3 regions of the Duganella sp. FT27W genome follow, and region 1 is predicted to be linked to each of the others. Evidence: predicted binding sites of a transcription regulator. Region 1 holds the regulator's gene; each other region holds the start of a gene.

Region 1 (5,226 bases):
GGCAAGCCGGCTTATATCATTTCCGGCGACAAGCTCACCCACCTGCCGGCCGAAGAAGCGTCCGACATCATCAAGCCCTATATCAACACCTTGTCGGCCGAGCATCCGCCAATGACGGTGCGCGGCGACACCGCCCGCGTCGATCAGGACAACTCGCGCGTCAAGCTCGACGGCAACGTCAGCGTGGTGCGCCCGGCCAGTGGCAAGAGCCAGGCCATGAGCCTGACCACGTCCACGCTCACCGTGTTCCCGGACGAACAACGGATGGAAACCGTCGCACCGGTCGAACTGCACCTGGGCAAGACGGTGGCCACGGGCGTGGGCATGACCGCCAACAATGCAACGCTGCAAACCCAACTGGGTGGACGCGGCAAGATCACCGTGCCGCCGCATGCGGCACGCTAAAGGAAGATTATGAGAGCAATCACCAAGCAAACCTTCTGGTCGGCGGCACTGCTGCTGGCAGCACTGGCCATCCCGGCGCACGCCGAAAAAGCCGACTCCAACAAGCCGATCGAAGTGTCGTTCGACCAGGCCGACTCCGACGACGTCAAGCAGATCAAGACCTTCACCGGCAACGTCATCCTCACGCGCGGCACCATCCGCATGACCTCGCCCAAGGCGGTGGTCACGCAAGATCCCGAGGGCTACCAGTTCGTGGTGCTCACCGGCACGCCCGGCGTGCAGGCAACGTTTCGCCAGAAGCTTGACGGCGACACCGACAAATGGGTGGAAGGCCAGGCCGACCGCATCGAATACGACGACAAGACCGAGCTGGTCAAGCTGATTTCCAAGGGCCGCATCAAGCAGCTCGAGTCGGGCAAGGTCACCAGCCAGGTCGATGGCGAGTTCATCTCGTACGACAGCCGCCGCGAAGTGTTCGCGGTCAAGAACAGCAGCAGCGGCGAGAGCAAACCGGGCGCCGGCCGCGGCACCATGGTGATCCAGCCGTCGTCCAAGCGCCCGCCGATCGCGCCGGCGCAGCCGGTGCCTGCCACCCAGCCTGCGGGGAAATGACATGGAACCAAGTTGCGGTAGCACCCTGATCGTTCGCGGCCTGCAGAAAAGCTATGGCAAGCGCCAGGTCGTGCACGACGTCTCGCTGCAAGTAGAGTGCGGCGAAGTGGTGGGTTTGCTCGGCCCCAACGGCGCCGGCAAGACCACGTCGTTTTACATGATCGTCGGCCTGGTACCGTCCGACGCCGGCACCATCGATATCGGCGGCGTCGACGTCTCGTCACTGCCGATCCACCGCCGCGCCTCGCTCGGCCTGTCGTACCTGCCGCAGGAAGCGTCGGTGTTCCGCAAGCTGACGGTGGAAGAAAATATTCGCGCTGTCCTCGAAATTCAAAAAGTGGACGGCAAGCCTTTATCCAAGGCTGACATTACTGAACGGCTCAATACCCTGCTGGCCGATTTGCAAATCGAGAAGCTGCGCGACAACCCCGCGCTCTCGCTCTCCGGCGGCGAACGCCGCCGGGTGGAGATCGCCCGTGCGCTGGCCACCAACCCGCGCTTCGTGCTGCTCGACGAACCATTCGCCGGGGTCGACCCGATTGCCGTGATCGAGATCCAGCGCATCGTGCGCTTTCTCAAGGAGCGGCAAATCGGCGTCCTCATTACCGATCACAATGTGCGCGAGACGCTGGGCATCTGCGACCGCGCATATATCATCAACCAGGGCTCGGTGCTGGCGTCGGGCCGTCCGGACGACATCATCGCCGACGAGTCGGTGCGCCGCGTCTACCTGGGTGAACACTTCCGAATGTAATCCATGAAACAGTCGTTGCAACTGCGGACCTCGCAGCATCTCGCGCTGACGCCCCAACTGCAGCAATCGATCCGCTTGCTGCAGCTTTCCACGCTGGAGCTGCACCAGGAACTCGAACAACTCCTGACCGACAATCCCTTGCTCGAGCGGCTCGACGATCCGCTCGACCATTCTCTGCGGCTGTTGTCCGACGGCGCCATCAGCCAGCAGGCGCCGTCCGGCGAAGCACCGTCCGAATCGGGTCCGCAGGAAGCGGCGCCCGCCGGCGAGGCCGACGCCTACGACGGCCCCGCCGCCGATACCGAAAGTACCACCGCCGAAGCGGACATGGACTGGAGCGACGCCGGCCGCAGCAAGGCGCCCGACGACGAAGACGCGCGTCCGCAAATCGAAGCGCACCACTGCACCCTGCGCGAGCACCTGATGGAGCAGATGCGGGTGACCGTGCTCGAGCTGCGCGACCGCGCGCTGGTCGAACTGATCATCGATGCACTCGACGAAAACGGCTACCTCGAAGAAGCGCTCGACGAGATCCACGCGCGCCTGCCCGAGGAACTGGAAGTGGAACTCGACGAGCTGCAAACGGCGTTGTCGCTGCTGCAAAGTTTCGACCCTGCAGGGGTGGGGGCGCGCAATGCGGCCGAGTGCCTGGCGCTGCAAATCAAGCGCTTGCCCGGCATCCCGATGGTGACGCGACGGATGGCCGTGGCCATCGTCGAAAAGCACCTGACGTGGTTTGCCCAGCGCGATTTCAACAAGCTGAAAAAAGCGCTGCTGTGCGACGACGAAGACCTGCGCGAAGCGCAGACCGTGATCCGCCAGTGCAATCCGCACCCCGGTGCGGCGTTCGCCTCCGACGTCTCCGACTACGTGGTGCCGGACGTGATCGTGAAAAAATCGCGCACCGGTTGGCAGGTCAGCCTGAACAACGACGTCATGCCGCGCCTGCGTGTGAACGCCATGTACGCCAACCTGCTCAAGCAGGGCAAAGGTGAGGGCGCCATGGGCGCGCAGCTGCAGGAGGCGAAGTGGCTGATCAAGAATATGCGCCAGCGGTTCGACACCATCCTGCGCGTGGCACAAGCGATAGTAGAACGACAAAAGAACTTTTTCTCGCACGGCGCGGTTGCCATGCGCCCCCTTGTGCTTCGCGAAATTGCTGATACACTGGGTTTACACGAGAGCACCATTTCTCGGGTAACAACTCAGAAATACATGCTGACTCCGCACGGCATGTTTGAGCTGAAATATTTTTTTGGTAGCCACGTCGCCACCGAAGCGGGAGGTGAAGCCAGTTCGACGGCGATACGGGCACTGATCGTGCAACTGACAGGAGCTGAAGACCCTAAAAATCCTTTATCCGACAGTAAGATTGCGGACATGCTGGGAGAACAGGGCATGGTGATTGCGCGACGCACTGTTGCCAAATATCGCGAAGCCCTCAAAATCCCTCCAGTCAGTCTCCGCAAGTCTTTGTAGTGCACTGGTTCCTGCGTGCCCGGCATCAATGGGCAACGCACTAACCGTCAGCGACATCTATCTTTAGGAGTGTGTATGAATCTCACCATCAGTGGACATCATCTCGAAGTGACCGCCGCCATTCGTGAATACGTGCAGAGCAAGCTCGAACGCGTGACACGGCACTTTGATCAAGTGATTGATATTGCTGTCATTCTGACCGTAGATAACCTTAAAGAGAAAACCAAGCGCCAAAAGGCTGAAATCAATCTGCGCCTGTCCGGTAAAACGGTCTACGTGGAAAGCCTGTCGCAAGACCTGTACGCTGCGATCGACACCCTGATCGACAAGCTGGACCGCCAGGTCATGAAGTACAAAGGCAAAGTCCAACAGCACGGCCACGATGCGATCAAGCATCTCCCGGATAACTTCGAACCAGCTGCCGCCGCCCTTTAACAACGGCGCGACACACCAACTAAGGGCGCTGAACGAGCGCCCTTTCTTGTTTCTGGAGCTACATGAAAATTGTTTATCTGGTTTATACCGTTCTCCTTTCCGCCTCCGCTGCTTCCGCCGTCGCCGCTACCTGCCAGCCGGCGCCGGCCGCCGTCATCGACATCGACGCCAACAGCTACTACAACGACGCCAACCATTCCGTGATCGACCCGGCGCGGCGCGCCAAAAACATTGCCAGCACCGAGCCGGTCGAACAATTCTTGTCTGGTGTCGCCCGCAACGCCAGCCGCTACCAGGCCAACAGCAAGCCGCAAGACGCCGCCTGCGCCTTGAACTGGCTGGATAGCTGGGCCGGCCAGCAGGCCATGCTGGGCAAGATGTCGAGCGAGCAGGCGTATTTCGTGCGCAAGTGGACGCTCGGTGGCCTCGCGCTCAGCTATGCGCGCGTGCAGGCAGCCGCCACGCCCGCGCAAAAGAAAGCGATCGAAGCGTGGCTGTCCACGCTGGCCGACGCCACGCTGGTCCACGCCGACACCCGCAAGGGCAAGCGCAACAACCATTACTACTGGGAAGGGCTGGCCGTGACTGCCGTCGGCGCCGTCACCCACGACCAGCGTTTATTAACATGGGGGCACGGCGTGTTCGACAACGCGATGGCCCAGGTCGCTTCGGACGGCGCGCTGCCAGCCGAGATGGCGCGCGGCGCCAAGGCGCTGCATTACCACGCGTTCGCTGCCGCGCCGCTGACCATGATGGCATCGATTCTTGACCTGCAATCGCCGACGCTGGACCGGCTGGTGACATACACGCTGGCCGCTGCGCGCAATCCGTCGACCATGAACCAGGTCACCGGCTTCAGGCAGGAAACAGTGACTGATATGCCGTTTGCCGTGATCTATGCGCGCCACATGGGGCACCCGCCGGCAGCCGCTGCAAAATTCCAGGCCCGCCTGGGCGGCGATTTAACCTTGCCCAACCCGCTAGAACACTTGCCTTCGTCGAACAAATCCACAGGACAGCCATGAGCGAAAACGTAATAACGACCGTCAGCCAAGGCACCGGCGTCATCACGCTCGATCGTCCGCGCGCGCTCAACTCGCTGTCACTCGACATGGTGCGCGCCATCACGCACACCTTGCTGGCCTGGCGCGACGACGACGCCGTGCAGGCGGTGGTCGTGCGCAGCAGCAGCGACAAGGCGTTTTGCGCCGGCGGCGACATCCGCTTCTTCCACGACCTGGGCCGCGCCACGCCGCAGCAGGGCAGCGCGCTGGTCGAGGATTTCTTCACCGAGGAATACGCGCTCAACCACCTGGTCCACCATTACCCGAAACCGTATATCGCGGTGATGGACGGCGTGGTGATGGGCGGCGGCATGGGCGTGGCGCAGGCCGGTCCGCACAGCCGCACACGCATCGTCACCGATCGCACGAAGATGGCAATGCCGGAGACCAATATCGGCCTGTTCCCGGACGTCGGTGCCAGCTATTTTCTGTCCCGTTTGCCGGGCCGGTTGGGGCTGTACCTGGGCATCACCGGCG
Region 2 (5,226 bases), on a different contig from region 1:
GCCGTCAGGCGCGGGCCCATGCCCGCACCTACGCTTATGCCCTTGGCATGGCCATGGGTGGCATTCGGCGCGCCTGCCACCCGGTGCGGCAGCGTCGTCATTACTTGCTCGCCACTTTGGCCGACGGCGCTTTCGGCAGCTTGAACACCCAGTAGCTGCCGCCTTGCGTGACCTGCTTGGTCAGCTCCGCCATGTCGCCGCCCCACAGCGGCACCGCGCCGCCGTAGCCGCTGGACAGGCCGATGTATTGCTCGCCATCGATTTCCCAGGTGATCGGCACCGACACCACGCCGGAACCGGTCTGGTATTTCCACAGTTCCTTGCCGGTCTTGGCGTCGAACGCTTTGACGTAGCCGTCCGAGGTGCCGGTGATCAGCAAGCCGCCAGCCGTGGTGAGCGTGCCGCCCCACAGCGGGAATTTTTCCTTGTTTTCCCAGACGATCTTGCCGGTCTTCGGATCGATCGCGCGCAGGGTGCCGATGTGGTCGTCATACAGGCGCTTGATACGGAAGCCCTGGCCCAGATAAGCGGAGCCGGCCTTGTAGTGGATTTGCTCGGTCCAGTAATCCATGCCCCAGTGGTTGGCGGGGATGTAGAACAGGCCGGTATCGGGCGAGTACGACATCGGCATCCAGTTGGTGCCGCCCAGGAATGGCGGTGACACGAACACGGCCTTTCCCTTGTCGGCGCCTTTTTCCGGCAATGGCGGGCGCTTGCCGTTTTCCACCGGCCGCCCGGTTTTCAGGTCGATGCTTTTGGCCCAGTTGATGCCGTCCACGAACGGCCACGCGTTGATCAGCGACGTCGGCTTGTTCGGATAGCCGGCGCCGGTGGCCAGCTTGGTCCGGTCGGTTACGTAGAAGAAGCCGTTGCGGTCGGCGTGCGCGCTGGCCTTGATCAACTTGCCGGTTTTGGCGTCCTTGTAGTCGAACAGCACCACCGAGTTATTGCCCGAGAAGTCCCAGGCATCGTTCGGCGTATGCTGGTAAAAGCCTTTCAGCTCGCCTGTGCTGGCATCGACATACGCCTGGCCGGACGTAAACAGGCTGTCCCAGTTGCGCGGGTCGTCGCCCTCCTTGGTGCGCTCCCAGGTGTTCCATGGCGCCGGGTTGCCGGCGCCGATGATGATGGTGTTGGTTTCGGGATCGAACGACGCCGTTTGCCATGGTGCGCCGCCGCCGTGTTCCCAGGCGTCGCGCAGCTTGCCGTCCTTGTCGCGCGGCCAGCTTGGGGCGTTGGCGTCGCCGGTGGGCGTGCCGGGTTTGCCGTCGGCGCGGCCCACGTGGCCTTCCACCAGCGGACGGGCCCATACCTCGGCGCCGGTGTCCGGGTCGCGTGCGAACAACCAGCCCTGGGCGCCGAATTCATCGCCCGAGTTGCCGTGGATGAGCAGTACGCGGCCGCCTTTTTCGCGGATGATGAATGGCGCACCGGTCATCGTGTAGCCGAGTTTCTGGTCGCCGAATTTTTCGTTCCACACCACCTTGCCGGTGTTCTTGTTGAGCGCGACGATGCGCGCATCGAGCGTGCCGAAGTACACCTTGTCGCCGTAGATCGCCGGGCCGCGATTGACCACGTCGCAGCATGGGCGGATATCGTCGGGCAGCCGGTGTTCGTAGGCCCACAGCTGGTGGCCGGTCTTGGCGTCGAGCGCATAGATGCGCGAGTACGACGCCGTCACGTAGATGATGCCGTCGTGTACCAGTGCCTGCGCTTCCTGGCCGCGCTGCTTTTCACCACCGAACGAGAAGGTCCAGGCCGGCACGATCTGGTCGACGTTCTTCGTATTGATGCGCTTGGCCAGGCTGTGGCGCTGCGCTTTCAGGCCCAGGCCGTAGCTGAGCACTTGCTTGGTGCCCTGGTCGGCATTGGCAATATCGTCCCAGGTCACCTTGGTGTCGGCGGCGTTGGCCGTATGGGCACCTGCGGCGATCAGGACAAGGATGGCGACGGCGACTGGACGTGGAAATACTGGCTGCATGCTGGTCTCCCTTATAGATTTTGTGGTGAGGTGGCGCGACGGATCGCTACGGTCAATTCAGCAACATGCGTGCCAGCGTGATGAGCGGGGCGCTGCTGCCGTTACATCGGGCGGTGCTGCGCTGTCCTGCCACAGCCGCTGCGCGTGGCTGTGACATTTTTGAACAACGGGCATCGGTGGCACCGGGAATTGCCGCTGGCACAGCGGTTGCTGAATAGCACGCAGAAGGCCGCCATGTGCCTTCGCCCCCCCAACCACAAGGAGACCACCATGCAATCATCACCACGCCGCCATTTCATTTGCCAATTGCTTGCCGTCGGCGGCATGGGCGCCACCGCGCTGGCCGGCGCACAAACCTCGGCGTCGAAGGTGGACGAGGACAGCGACCAGGCCAAGGCGCTCGGCTACCGCCACGACACGACCAAGGTCGATGGCAAAAAATATCCGCAACACGTGCCGGCCCAGCGCTGCGACAACTGTTCCTTCTTCCAGGGCAAGAAGGGCGACCCGTGGGCCGGCTGCGCGATGTTCGGCCGCAAGCAGATCGCGGCGCCCGGCTGGTGCGTGGCGTGGGCCAAGGCGCCTGGGTAACCCTTCAATAAAAAAGGCGCTGCCGCGGCAGCGCCCTTGCTTCTGTAATCACTGCAATTACAGCTTTTGTTCGCGCTGCGATTCCAGGTAAGCCTTCACCGCCCAGATTGCCTCTTGCGTGAAAACGCCCTCGAACGGCGGCATGTAGACGGCGCCATTGCGCGAGCGACCGTGGCGCACCGTCTCCAGCACGTACTGGTCGATCTCCTGCGCGCAAGCATCCTTTTTCTTGGCATCGGCCAGCACCGCGCAGTCGTTGTCGAGCTTGCGCAAGTCCGGCGCCATGCCGCCCGACACCGCCTCCAGCCCGTGGCAGCGCGCGCAGTTTTGCGTGTACGCGGCGCTGCCGATGCGGATCGCTTCGGTGTTGTTCCGATACGGGTTTTCCGTGCGCCACTCGGCGCCCAGTTGTGGCAGGGTGGATGTATCGACTGCTTGCGGCGTCATATTGCCGTGGGCATACACGGCAGCAGCCAGCATGCAAGTTGCCATGCCGCCCAGGCCACCGAGGATGCGCCAGATATGGGTGCGGGTAGTTGTCATCGTAGTCTCCATGTTGTTGATCGATTCGGTTGATCGCATAGTGCGTGGCAGACAGCGATAGCAATCGGTATGCCATCGACGGCTGACCACTGCATTCACACTGCAGTGTTCAGGAATGGAACAGTTGTGCCGCACCGCCAACCCGGGGCTGATCCCATTTGACGCAGCGGCGGCCCGGGCGCTGCGCTGGCAGCGGCTTTAGCGGCTGGCACGGCATTTGCGAAATGAAGGCAGGGCGGTAGATTCCGCATTTATAGATGTAATCCAACGAGAAAGAGGACGACATGAATCTGGCAGACATCAGCAAACTGGGCGTAGCCAATCCTTTCAAACAACGCTACGATAACTACATCGGCGGCAAGTTCGTGGCGCCGGTCAAGGGTGAGTACTTCGGCAACATCACGCCCATCACCGGCCAAGTATTTTGCGAAGTGGCGCGCTCCACCGCCGAGGACGTGGAGCTGGCGCTGGACGCCGCCCATGCCGCCAAGGTTGCCTGGGGCAAAACCTCGCAAACCGAGCGCGCCAATATCCTCAATAAAATCGCCGACCGCATGGAAGCGAATCTGGCGCTGATCGCCACCGCCGAAACCATCGACAACGGCAAGCCGATCCGCGAAACCACGGCGGCCGACATCCCGCTGGCCATCGACCACTTCCGCTACTTCGCCGGTTGCATCCGTGCCCAGGAAGGCTCGGTTGCGCAAATCGACTCGGACACCTACGCTTACCACTTCCACGAACCGCTGGGCGTGGTCGGCCAGATCATTCCGTGGAATTTCCCGATCCTGATGGCGGTGTGGAAGCTGGCGCCGGCACTGGCCGCCGGCAATTGCGTGGTACTGAAACCGGCCGAACAAACCCCGGCGTCGATCATGGTGCTGATCGAACTGATCGGCGACCTGCTGCCACCCGGCGTGCTGAACATCGTCAACGGCTTCGGCCTGGAAGCGGGCAAGCCGCTGGCATCGAATAAACGCATCGCCAAGATCGCGTTCACCGGCGAAACCGGCACCGGCCGCCTGATCATGCAATACGCGGCGCAAAACCTGATTCCCGTCACGCTGGAACTGGGCGGCAAATCGCCCAACATCTTTTTTGCCGACGTGATGGATGCCGACGACGCATTCTTCGACAAGTGCCTGGAAGGCTTTGCCATGTTCGCGCTGAACCAGGGCGAAGTGTGCACATGCCCGTCGCGCGTGCTGATCCAGGAATCGATTTACGAAAAATTCATCGAGCGTGCACTGGCCCGCGTGGCCGCCATCAAGCAGGGCAACCCGCTCGACGCCGGCACCATGCTCGGCGCCCAGGCATCGCAGGAGCAGCTGGAAAAAATCCTGTCGTACATCGACATCGGCAAGCAGGACGGCGCGCAAATCCTGGCCGGCGGCGAGCGCAATGTACAGGGCGGCGACCTGGAAAGCGGCTATTACGTGCTGCCCACCGTGTTCAAGGGCGACAACAGCATGCGCATCTTCCAGGAAGAGATTTTCGGACCGGTGGTGTCGGTCACCACGTTCAAGGACGAGGAAGACGCACTGCGCATCGCCAACGATACCTTGTACGGTCTTGGCGCCGGCCTTTGGACCCGCGACGGTTCGCGCGCATTCCGCGTGGGCCGCGCCATCCAGGCCGGCCGGGTGTGGACCAATTGCTACCACCTGTATCCGGCCCACGCCGCGTTCGGCGGCTACAAGCAGTCGGGCATCGGCCGCGAAAACCACAAGATGATGCTCGATCACTACCAGCAGACCAAGAACCTGCTGGTGTCCTACAGCCCGAACGCACTCGGCTTCTTCTAAGGATCTGCGATGAGCCACGCCATCGAACGGGTAACGGCCACCCCGGCCGCCATCGACATGCTGGCCACGCTGCGTGCACGGCATGGCCCGCTGATGTTCTTCCAGTCGGGCGGGTGCTGCGACGGCAGCGCGCCGATGTGCTACGCGGCCGGCGAGTTCTCGGTGTCCGACAGCGACGTCTACCTCGGCAACCTCGATGGCACGCCGTTCTACATGGGAATCGAGCAGTTCGCGTACTGGGAGCATACGCAGTTGATCATCGACGTCGTCGATGGCAATGGCGGCATGTTCTCGCTCGATAACGGC
Region 3 (5,226 bases), on a different contig from region 1:
CAACGGCGGCGTGCGCAAGACCAGTCAGCGCGTGACGACTTTGCACTTCGCCAAGAACACGCCGTATGACACCACCGTCACCCGCGCCAAGCCAGTCAATAACGAGCAGGTGCTGGCGCCGGAAGTGGCGCAGGTGGTGGCCGAAGCGATCCGGGGCGTGGTGTCGGACGGTACCGCCAAGCGCGCGCGGGGGGCATTCACGACCTCGGACGGCACCCTGCTGCCGGTGGGCGGCAAGACCGGGACCGGCGACCAGCGTTTCGACGTGTATGGCGGCGGCGGACGCCTGATCGAGTCGCGCTATGTGAACCGGTCGGCGACGTTCGTGTTCAATATCGGCGAGCGCTTCTTTGGCAGCATGACCGCGTATGTGCACGGGCCGGAGTCGAAAAACTACGACTTCACCAGCGCGCTGCCGGTGCAATTGCTGGTGGTGCTGGCGCCGCACCTGATGCCGTTGATCGATCCGCACCCGGTCGTCAAGCCGGCGGTGGTACCGCCGGTGGTGCCGGGCACGGCGCCGGAAGTGGCGGCCACCCAGCCCAAACCGGTGGCGGCAGCGCCACTGCGGGCCTGCGGTGGCTGATGTTGCGCCACCACATGTCCAAAATCCTCAAGTTCACGCAGTTCTCCTTGCGTGACTTGTTCGCGTCCACCTTGCCCACAGTGCTGCTGATCGTCGGCGTGTGCCTGCTCGCTTACTGGCTGGTCGATCCGGCGCCGCCGCGCACGGTGCGGCTCGGTACCGGCCAGGAAAACAGCGCCTACGAGGAATTCGGCAAGAAATACGCGGCCATGCTGGCCAAGCACGGCGTCACGGTCACGCTGGTGCCGTCGGCCGGGTCCGGAGAGAATTTGCACAACCTGCGCGACGGCAAGGTCGATATCGCCTTCGTGCAAAGCGGCAGCACCAATGAAGAAACGGCCGACCGCGAGGAGCTGACCTCGCTGGGCAGCCTGTTCGTCGAACCGCTGTGGCTGTTCCTGCGCGAACCGAAAGATAAAAAACCGATCACCCAGCTGAGCCAGCTGCGCGGCATGAAGATCAATTTCGGCCCCAAGGGCGCCGGCGCGCCGCGCCTGCTGCACCAGGTACTGGAATTGAACGGCCTGGAAACGGGCGACGTCCAGCGCCTCTCGCTGGCCAACACGCCAGCCGTGGTGGAGTTGCTGGAAGGGCGCATCGACGGCCTGGTCTTTACTTCCGCGCCGGAAGCGCCGCTGATCCAGATGCTGCTGCAAACGCCGGGCATCCAGTTGTTCGACTTTACCCAGGCCGAGGCTTATGCGCGCAAGCTGCCGTTCCTCACGCATGTGACGCTGCCGCAGGGCATCGTCGATCTCGGTCGCGACATTCCGGCACGCGAGTACAGCCTGATCGCGCCGACCGCCACGCTGGTGGCGCGCGAGGATATGCATCCGGCGCTGATCGACCTGTTCGTGCAGGGCGCCAGCAGCATCCACAACGGCGCCGGCTGGTTCCAGCAGCAGGGGCAGTTCCCGTCGGCCAAGTACACCGAGATTCCGGTCGATGCCGAGGCGGCCAAGTTCTACAAGAACGGGCCGCCGCTGCTGCAACGGTATATGCCGTTCTGGGCCGCCAACTTCCTCGACCGCATGTGGGTGGTGATGCTGGCGCTGAGCGCGCTGATCCTGCCGCTATCGAAGATCGTGCCGCCGCTGTACGTGTGGCGCATCCGTTCGCGCGTGTACAAGTGGTATGGACAGCTGCGCACGGTGGAGCAGAAGGTGGAAGAAGCGCCGGAAGGGGCGCGCATGCAGGTGTACGAAGAGCAGCTGCGGCGCCTGGACGAGATCGAGGAGCTGGTCAACCAGATCTCGATCCCGCTGTCGTTTGCCGACGGCCTGTATGGCTTGCGCTCCCACATACAGTTCGTGCGCAAGCGGATCCAGTTCCTGATGGCGGAAGGGGCGGAGGCGGTTCCTGTTTAATTAAGCCCCGGTCCATGGCAGACCGGCTTTGCACCACCCGTTCAAGTTCTTGCGATGGGTATGCTCATCCTTCTCGCCCTCGAACCCTTCCAGGATATCGAAGCAGTGCTGGTAGCCATGCTCGGATGCCAATTTGGCTGCACCACGCGAGCGCACGCCGGAGCGGCACAGGAACAGCAACACCTGGTCCTTGCGCGCCACCGAGTTCAATTGCTCGATAAATTCGTGGTTGGCATTGCCACCCGGGTAAGTTGTCCACTGCACCGCACCATGTTGGGCCTCGGGGATTTTCACACGGCCCACCCAGTCGCGCTCCGCGTTGGTGCGCACGTCCACCAGCTTGACGGCATTGTCGAGCCCCAGCAGCTCGAACGCTTCCTCGGGCGTGACCGCGCCAGCGTAGGCCCAGTCCTTGTTGCGGCCGCGCGCCGTCGCCAGAATCTCATCAATTTTGCTCATGTCATGTTCCAGTAGGGGTTTCAGATTATTATAAGCGTCCTGTGTGGCCGAAGACGGTGCGCACCAAAACGAGGCATTTTCACGAGAAATTCCAAAATTGCACAAATTCAGTGCGGTTTTCTGAAAATGCACCGCGATGGTGCTGCCTTGATCGTCATCAAATTTGAGCTGTGCCATCGTGCGCCCAATTTTGGACGCACTTGGCGGCAAGTTCAAGGACGCTATCAACATAACCTTATGAGATTGTTATGCAATCGCAGGGGCGAATCGGCTGGCATGGATACTGCTTAGTGTAGGTGCACCAGTTCCGCAAATTATCTTAGGAGAGACGCATGGCAATGACAGCCGCAGAAGTTCTGAAAATGGTCCAGGAAAACGAAGTGAAATTCGTTGATTTCCGTTTCGCTGATACCCGTGGTAAAGAACAGCACGTTACCGTGCCAGTGTCGCACTTCGACATCGACAAGTTCGAATCGGGTCACGCATTCGACGGTTCCTCGATCGCCGGCTGGAAGGGTATTGAAGCATCGGACATGATCCTGATGCCTGATCCAAACACCGCGAACATCGATCCCTTCATGGAAGAGACCACGCTGTTCATGCAATGCGACGTGATCGAGCCTGCCGACGGCAAAGGCTACGACCGCGACCCACGCTCCATCGCCAAGCGCGCTGAAGCCTACCTGAAATCGTCGGGCCTGGGCGATACCGCCTACTTCGGTCCCGAGCCAGAATTCTTCATCTTCGACAGCGTCCGCTGGAAAATCGACATGTCGGGTTGCTTCGTCAAGATCGACTCCGACGAAGCGTCGTGGACCACCGGCGAAAAAATCGAAGGTGGCAACAGCGGCCATCGTCCAACCGTCAAGGGCGGCTACTTCCCGGTTCCTCCAGTGGACAGCTTCCAGGACATGCGTTCGGAAATGTGCCTGATCCTCGAATCGCTGGGCATCCCGGTCGAAGTGCACCACCACGAAGTGGCTGGCGCTGGCCAGAACGAAATCGGCACCAAGTTCTCGACCCTGGTCGAGCGCGCCGACTGGACCCAGAACCTGAAATACGTGGTCTGGAACGTGGCCCACAGCTACGGCAAAACCGCGACCTTCATGCCAAAACCTATCGTTGGCGACAACGGTTCGGGCATGCACGTGCACCAGTCGATCTGGAAAGACGGCGTCAACCTGTTCGCTGGCGACGGCTATGCCGGCCTGTCCGATACCGCGCTGTTCTACATCGGCGGCATCATCAAGCACGCCAAGGCACTGAACGCGATCACCAATCCAGGCACCAACTCGTACAAGCGCCTGGTGCCAGGTTTCGAAGCGCCGGTCAAGCTGGCGTACTCGGCTAAAAACCGCTCGGCATCGATCCGTATCCCGCACGTGGCCAATCCAAAAGGCCGTCGTATCGAGACCCGTTTCCCGGATCCACTGGCCAACGTGTACCTGTGCTTTGCCGCGCTGCTGATGGCTGGCCTGGACGGTATCCAGAACAAGATCCACCCGGGCGAAGCAGCGTCGAAAGACCTGTACCACCTGCCGCCAGAAGAAGACGCACTGATCCCGACCGTGTGCGCTTCGCTGGAAGAAGCACTGGAAAACCTGGACAAGGACCGCGAATTCCTGACCCGTGGCGGCGTGTTCTCCGACTCGATGATCGATGCCTACATCGAACTGAAAATGCAGGACGTTCAGCGCATGCGCATGACGACCCACCCTGCAGAGTTCGACATGTACTACTCGCTGTAATTGCAGTCTGCCAGGCGCCGGCCGGTCCGGCGCCAGTCATAAAAACGCGGGGAAGGCGAAGGCTTTCCCCGCGTTTTTGTTTGGGGTGTTGTATAGTCGCGTGGACCCACCCATCCACGGAATGACGAATGATTTTGAGTTTGCAACGCGGCGCGTTGGCTTGCATGCTGGCGCTGGTGAGCGCGACGGCTGCCGCCCAGGGCGTGATCTACAAGTGCACGCCGCCAGGCGGCAGCGTCGAGTACACGGATATCAAGCGCGGCAACTACTGCACGGCGATGGACTTGCCGGGCACGGTGATCGCCGCGCCGCCACGGCGGGCTGCGCCGGCGCGGTCGCCCACGCCGGCGGGGCAGCCCGCAGCTGTTGCCACGGCGCCCGCAGCGTTTCCGCGCGTGGACAATGCCGAGCAGCGCGCGCGCGATGCCGACCGCCGCGCCATCCTCGAAGACGAGCTCAAAAGCGAGCAGCAAAAACTGGCCGAGTTGCGCCTTGAATACAACAACGGCACGCCCGAACGGCGCGGCGACGAGCGCAACTATGCCAAGTACCAGGAACGCACGGCCACGCTGCGCGACAGCGTGGGCCGCGCCGAAAAAAACGTCGAAGCCCTGAAACGTGAAATCGCCAATATCCGCTAACCTGCTTTTCCCATGAGTCCCCGATGAGCCCTGTCAACGCACTGAATCACCCTGCACGCCCGGCCATGCTGGCCGGCCTGGAATTGCTGGCCTCCGCGGTCGTCATGCTCGATGCCGACGGCCATATCGCCTACGCCAACGCGGCGGCGGAAAATCTGCTGGCCAGTTCGCTTAAAGCTTTATCGCGCCAAAAGCTCAGCGCCCAGTTCATCAATCCCGACGAGCTCGACCACATCTGCGCCCAGGCGCGCGAACACAAGTTCTCCGACCTGCGCCAGGATCTCACGCTCGAGCGCGCGGGCCGCGATCCGCTGCACGTGCACAGCATCGTCTCGGCGCTCGACGAACCGGCCGGCCACATCCTGATCGAGCTGCGCGAGCACTTGCAGCATTTAAAACTCGACCGCGAGGAACGCATCCTCGAC

The links. Region 1 encodes sigma-54, which starts transcription at its own class of promoters, with help from an activator protein. Its sites were predicted from a motif close to TGGCANGNAANCTGCTTT; they were not measured.
Region 2: a site for sigma-54 is predicted at 3,173-3,190, ahead of pedF (cytochrome c-550 PedF). Genes of this name have one in related genera too.
Region 3: a site for sigma-54 is predicted at 2,685-2,702, ahead of glnA (type I glutamate--ammonia ligase). Genes of this name have one in related genera too.

What each region holds. Positions count from the first base shown of each region.
Region 1 is NZ_WHIV01000004.1:263,566-268,791, reverse strand. It holds gene lptC (LPS export ABC transporter periplasmic protein LptC) at 1-405, shown strand, start outside; gene lptA (lipopolysaccharide transport periplasmic protein LptA) at 415-1,017, shown strand; gene lptB (LPS export ABC transporter ATP-binding protein) at 1,019-1,771, shown strand; gene F8197_RS18330 (RNA polymerase factor sigma-54) at 1,775-3,250, shown strand; gene hpf (ribosome hibernation-promoting factor, HPF/YfiA family) at 3,326-3,685, shown strand; gene F8197_RS18320 (alginate lyase family protein) at 3,748-4,710, shown strand; gene F8197_RS18315 (enoyl-CoA hydratase/isomerase family protein) at 4,707-5,226, shown strand, end outside.
Region 2 is NZ_WHIV01000009.1:6,241-11,466, forward strand. It holds gene F8197_RS28000 (pentapeptide repeat-containing protein) at 1-101, opposite strand, end outside; gene F8197_RS28005 (methanol/ethanol family PQQ-dependent dehydrogenase) at 101-1,981, opposite strand; gene F8197_RS28010 (high-potential iron-sulfur protein) at 2,252-2,572, shown strand; gene pedF (cytochrome c-550 PedF) at 2,630-3,115, opposite strand; gene adh (aldehyde dehydrogenase) at 3,400-4,920, shown strand; gene F8197_RS28025 (DUF779 domain-containing protein) at 4,930-5,226, shown strand, end outside.
Region 3 is NZ_WHIV01000005.1:403,410-408,635, forward strand. It holds gene F8197_RS23820 (transglycosylase domain-containing protein) at 1-586, shown strand, start outside; gene F8197_RS23825 (TAXI family TRAP transporter solute-binding subunit) at 601-1,953, shown strand; gene F8197_RS23830 (rhodanese-like domain-containing protein) at 1,954-2,412, opposite strand; gene glnA (type I glutamate--ammonia ligase) at 2,745-4,160, shown strand; gene F8197_RS23840 (DUF4124 domain-containing protein) at 4,289-4,801, shown strand; gene glnL (nitrogen regulation protein NR(II)) at 4,825-5,226, shown strand, end outside.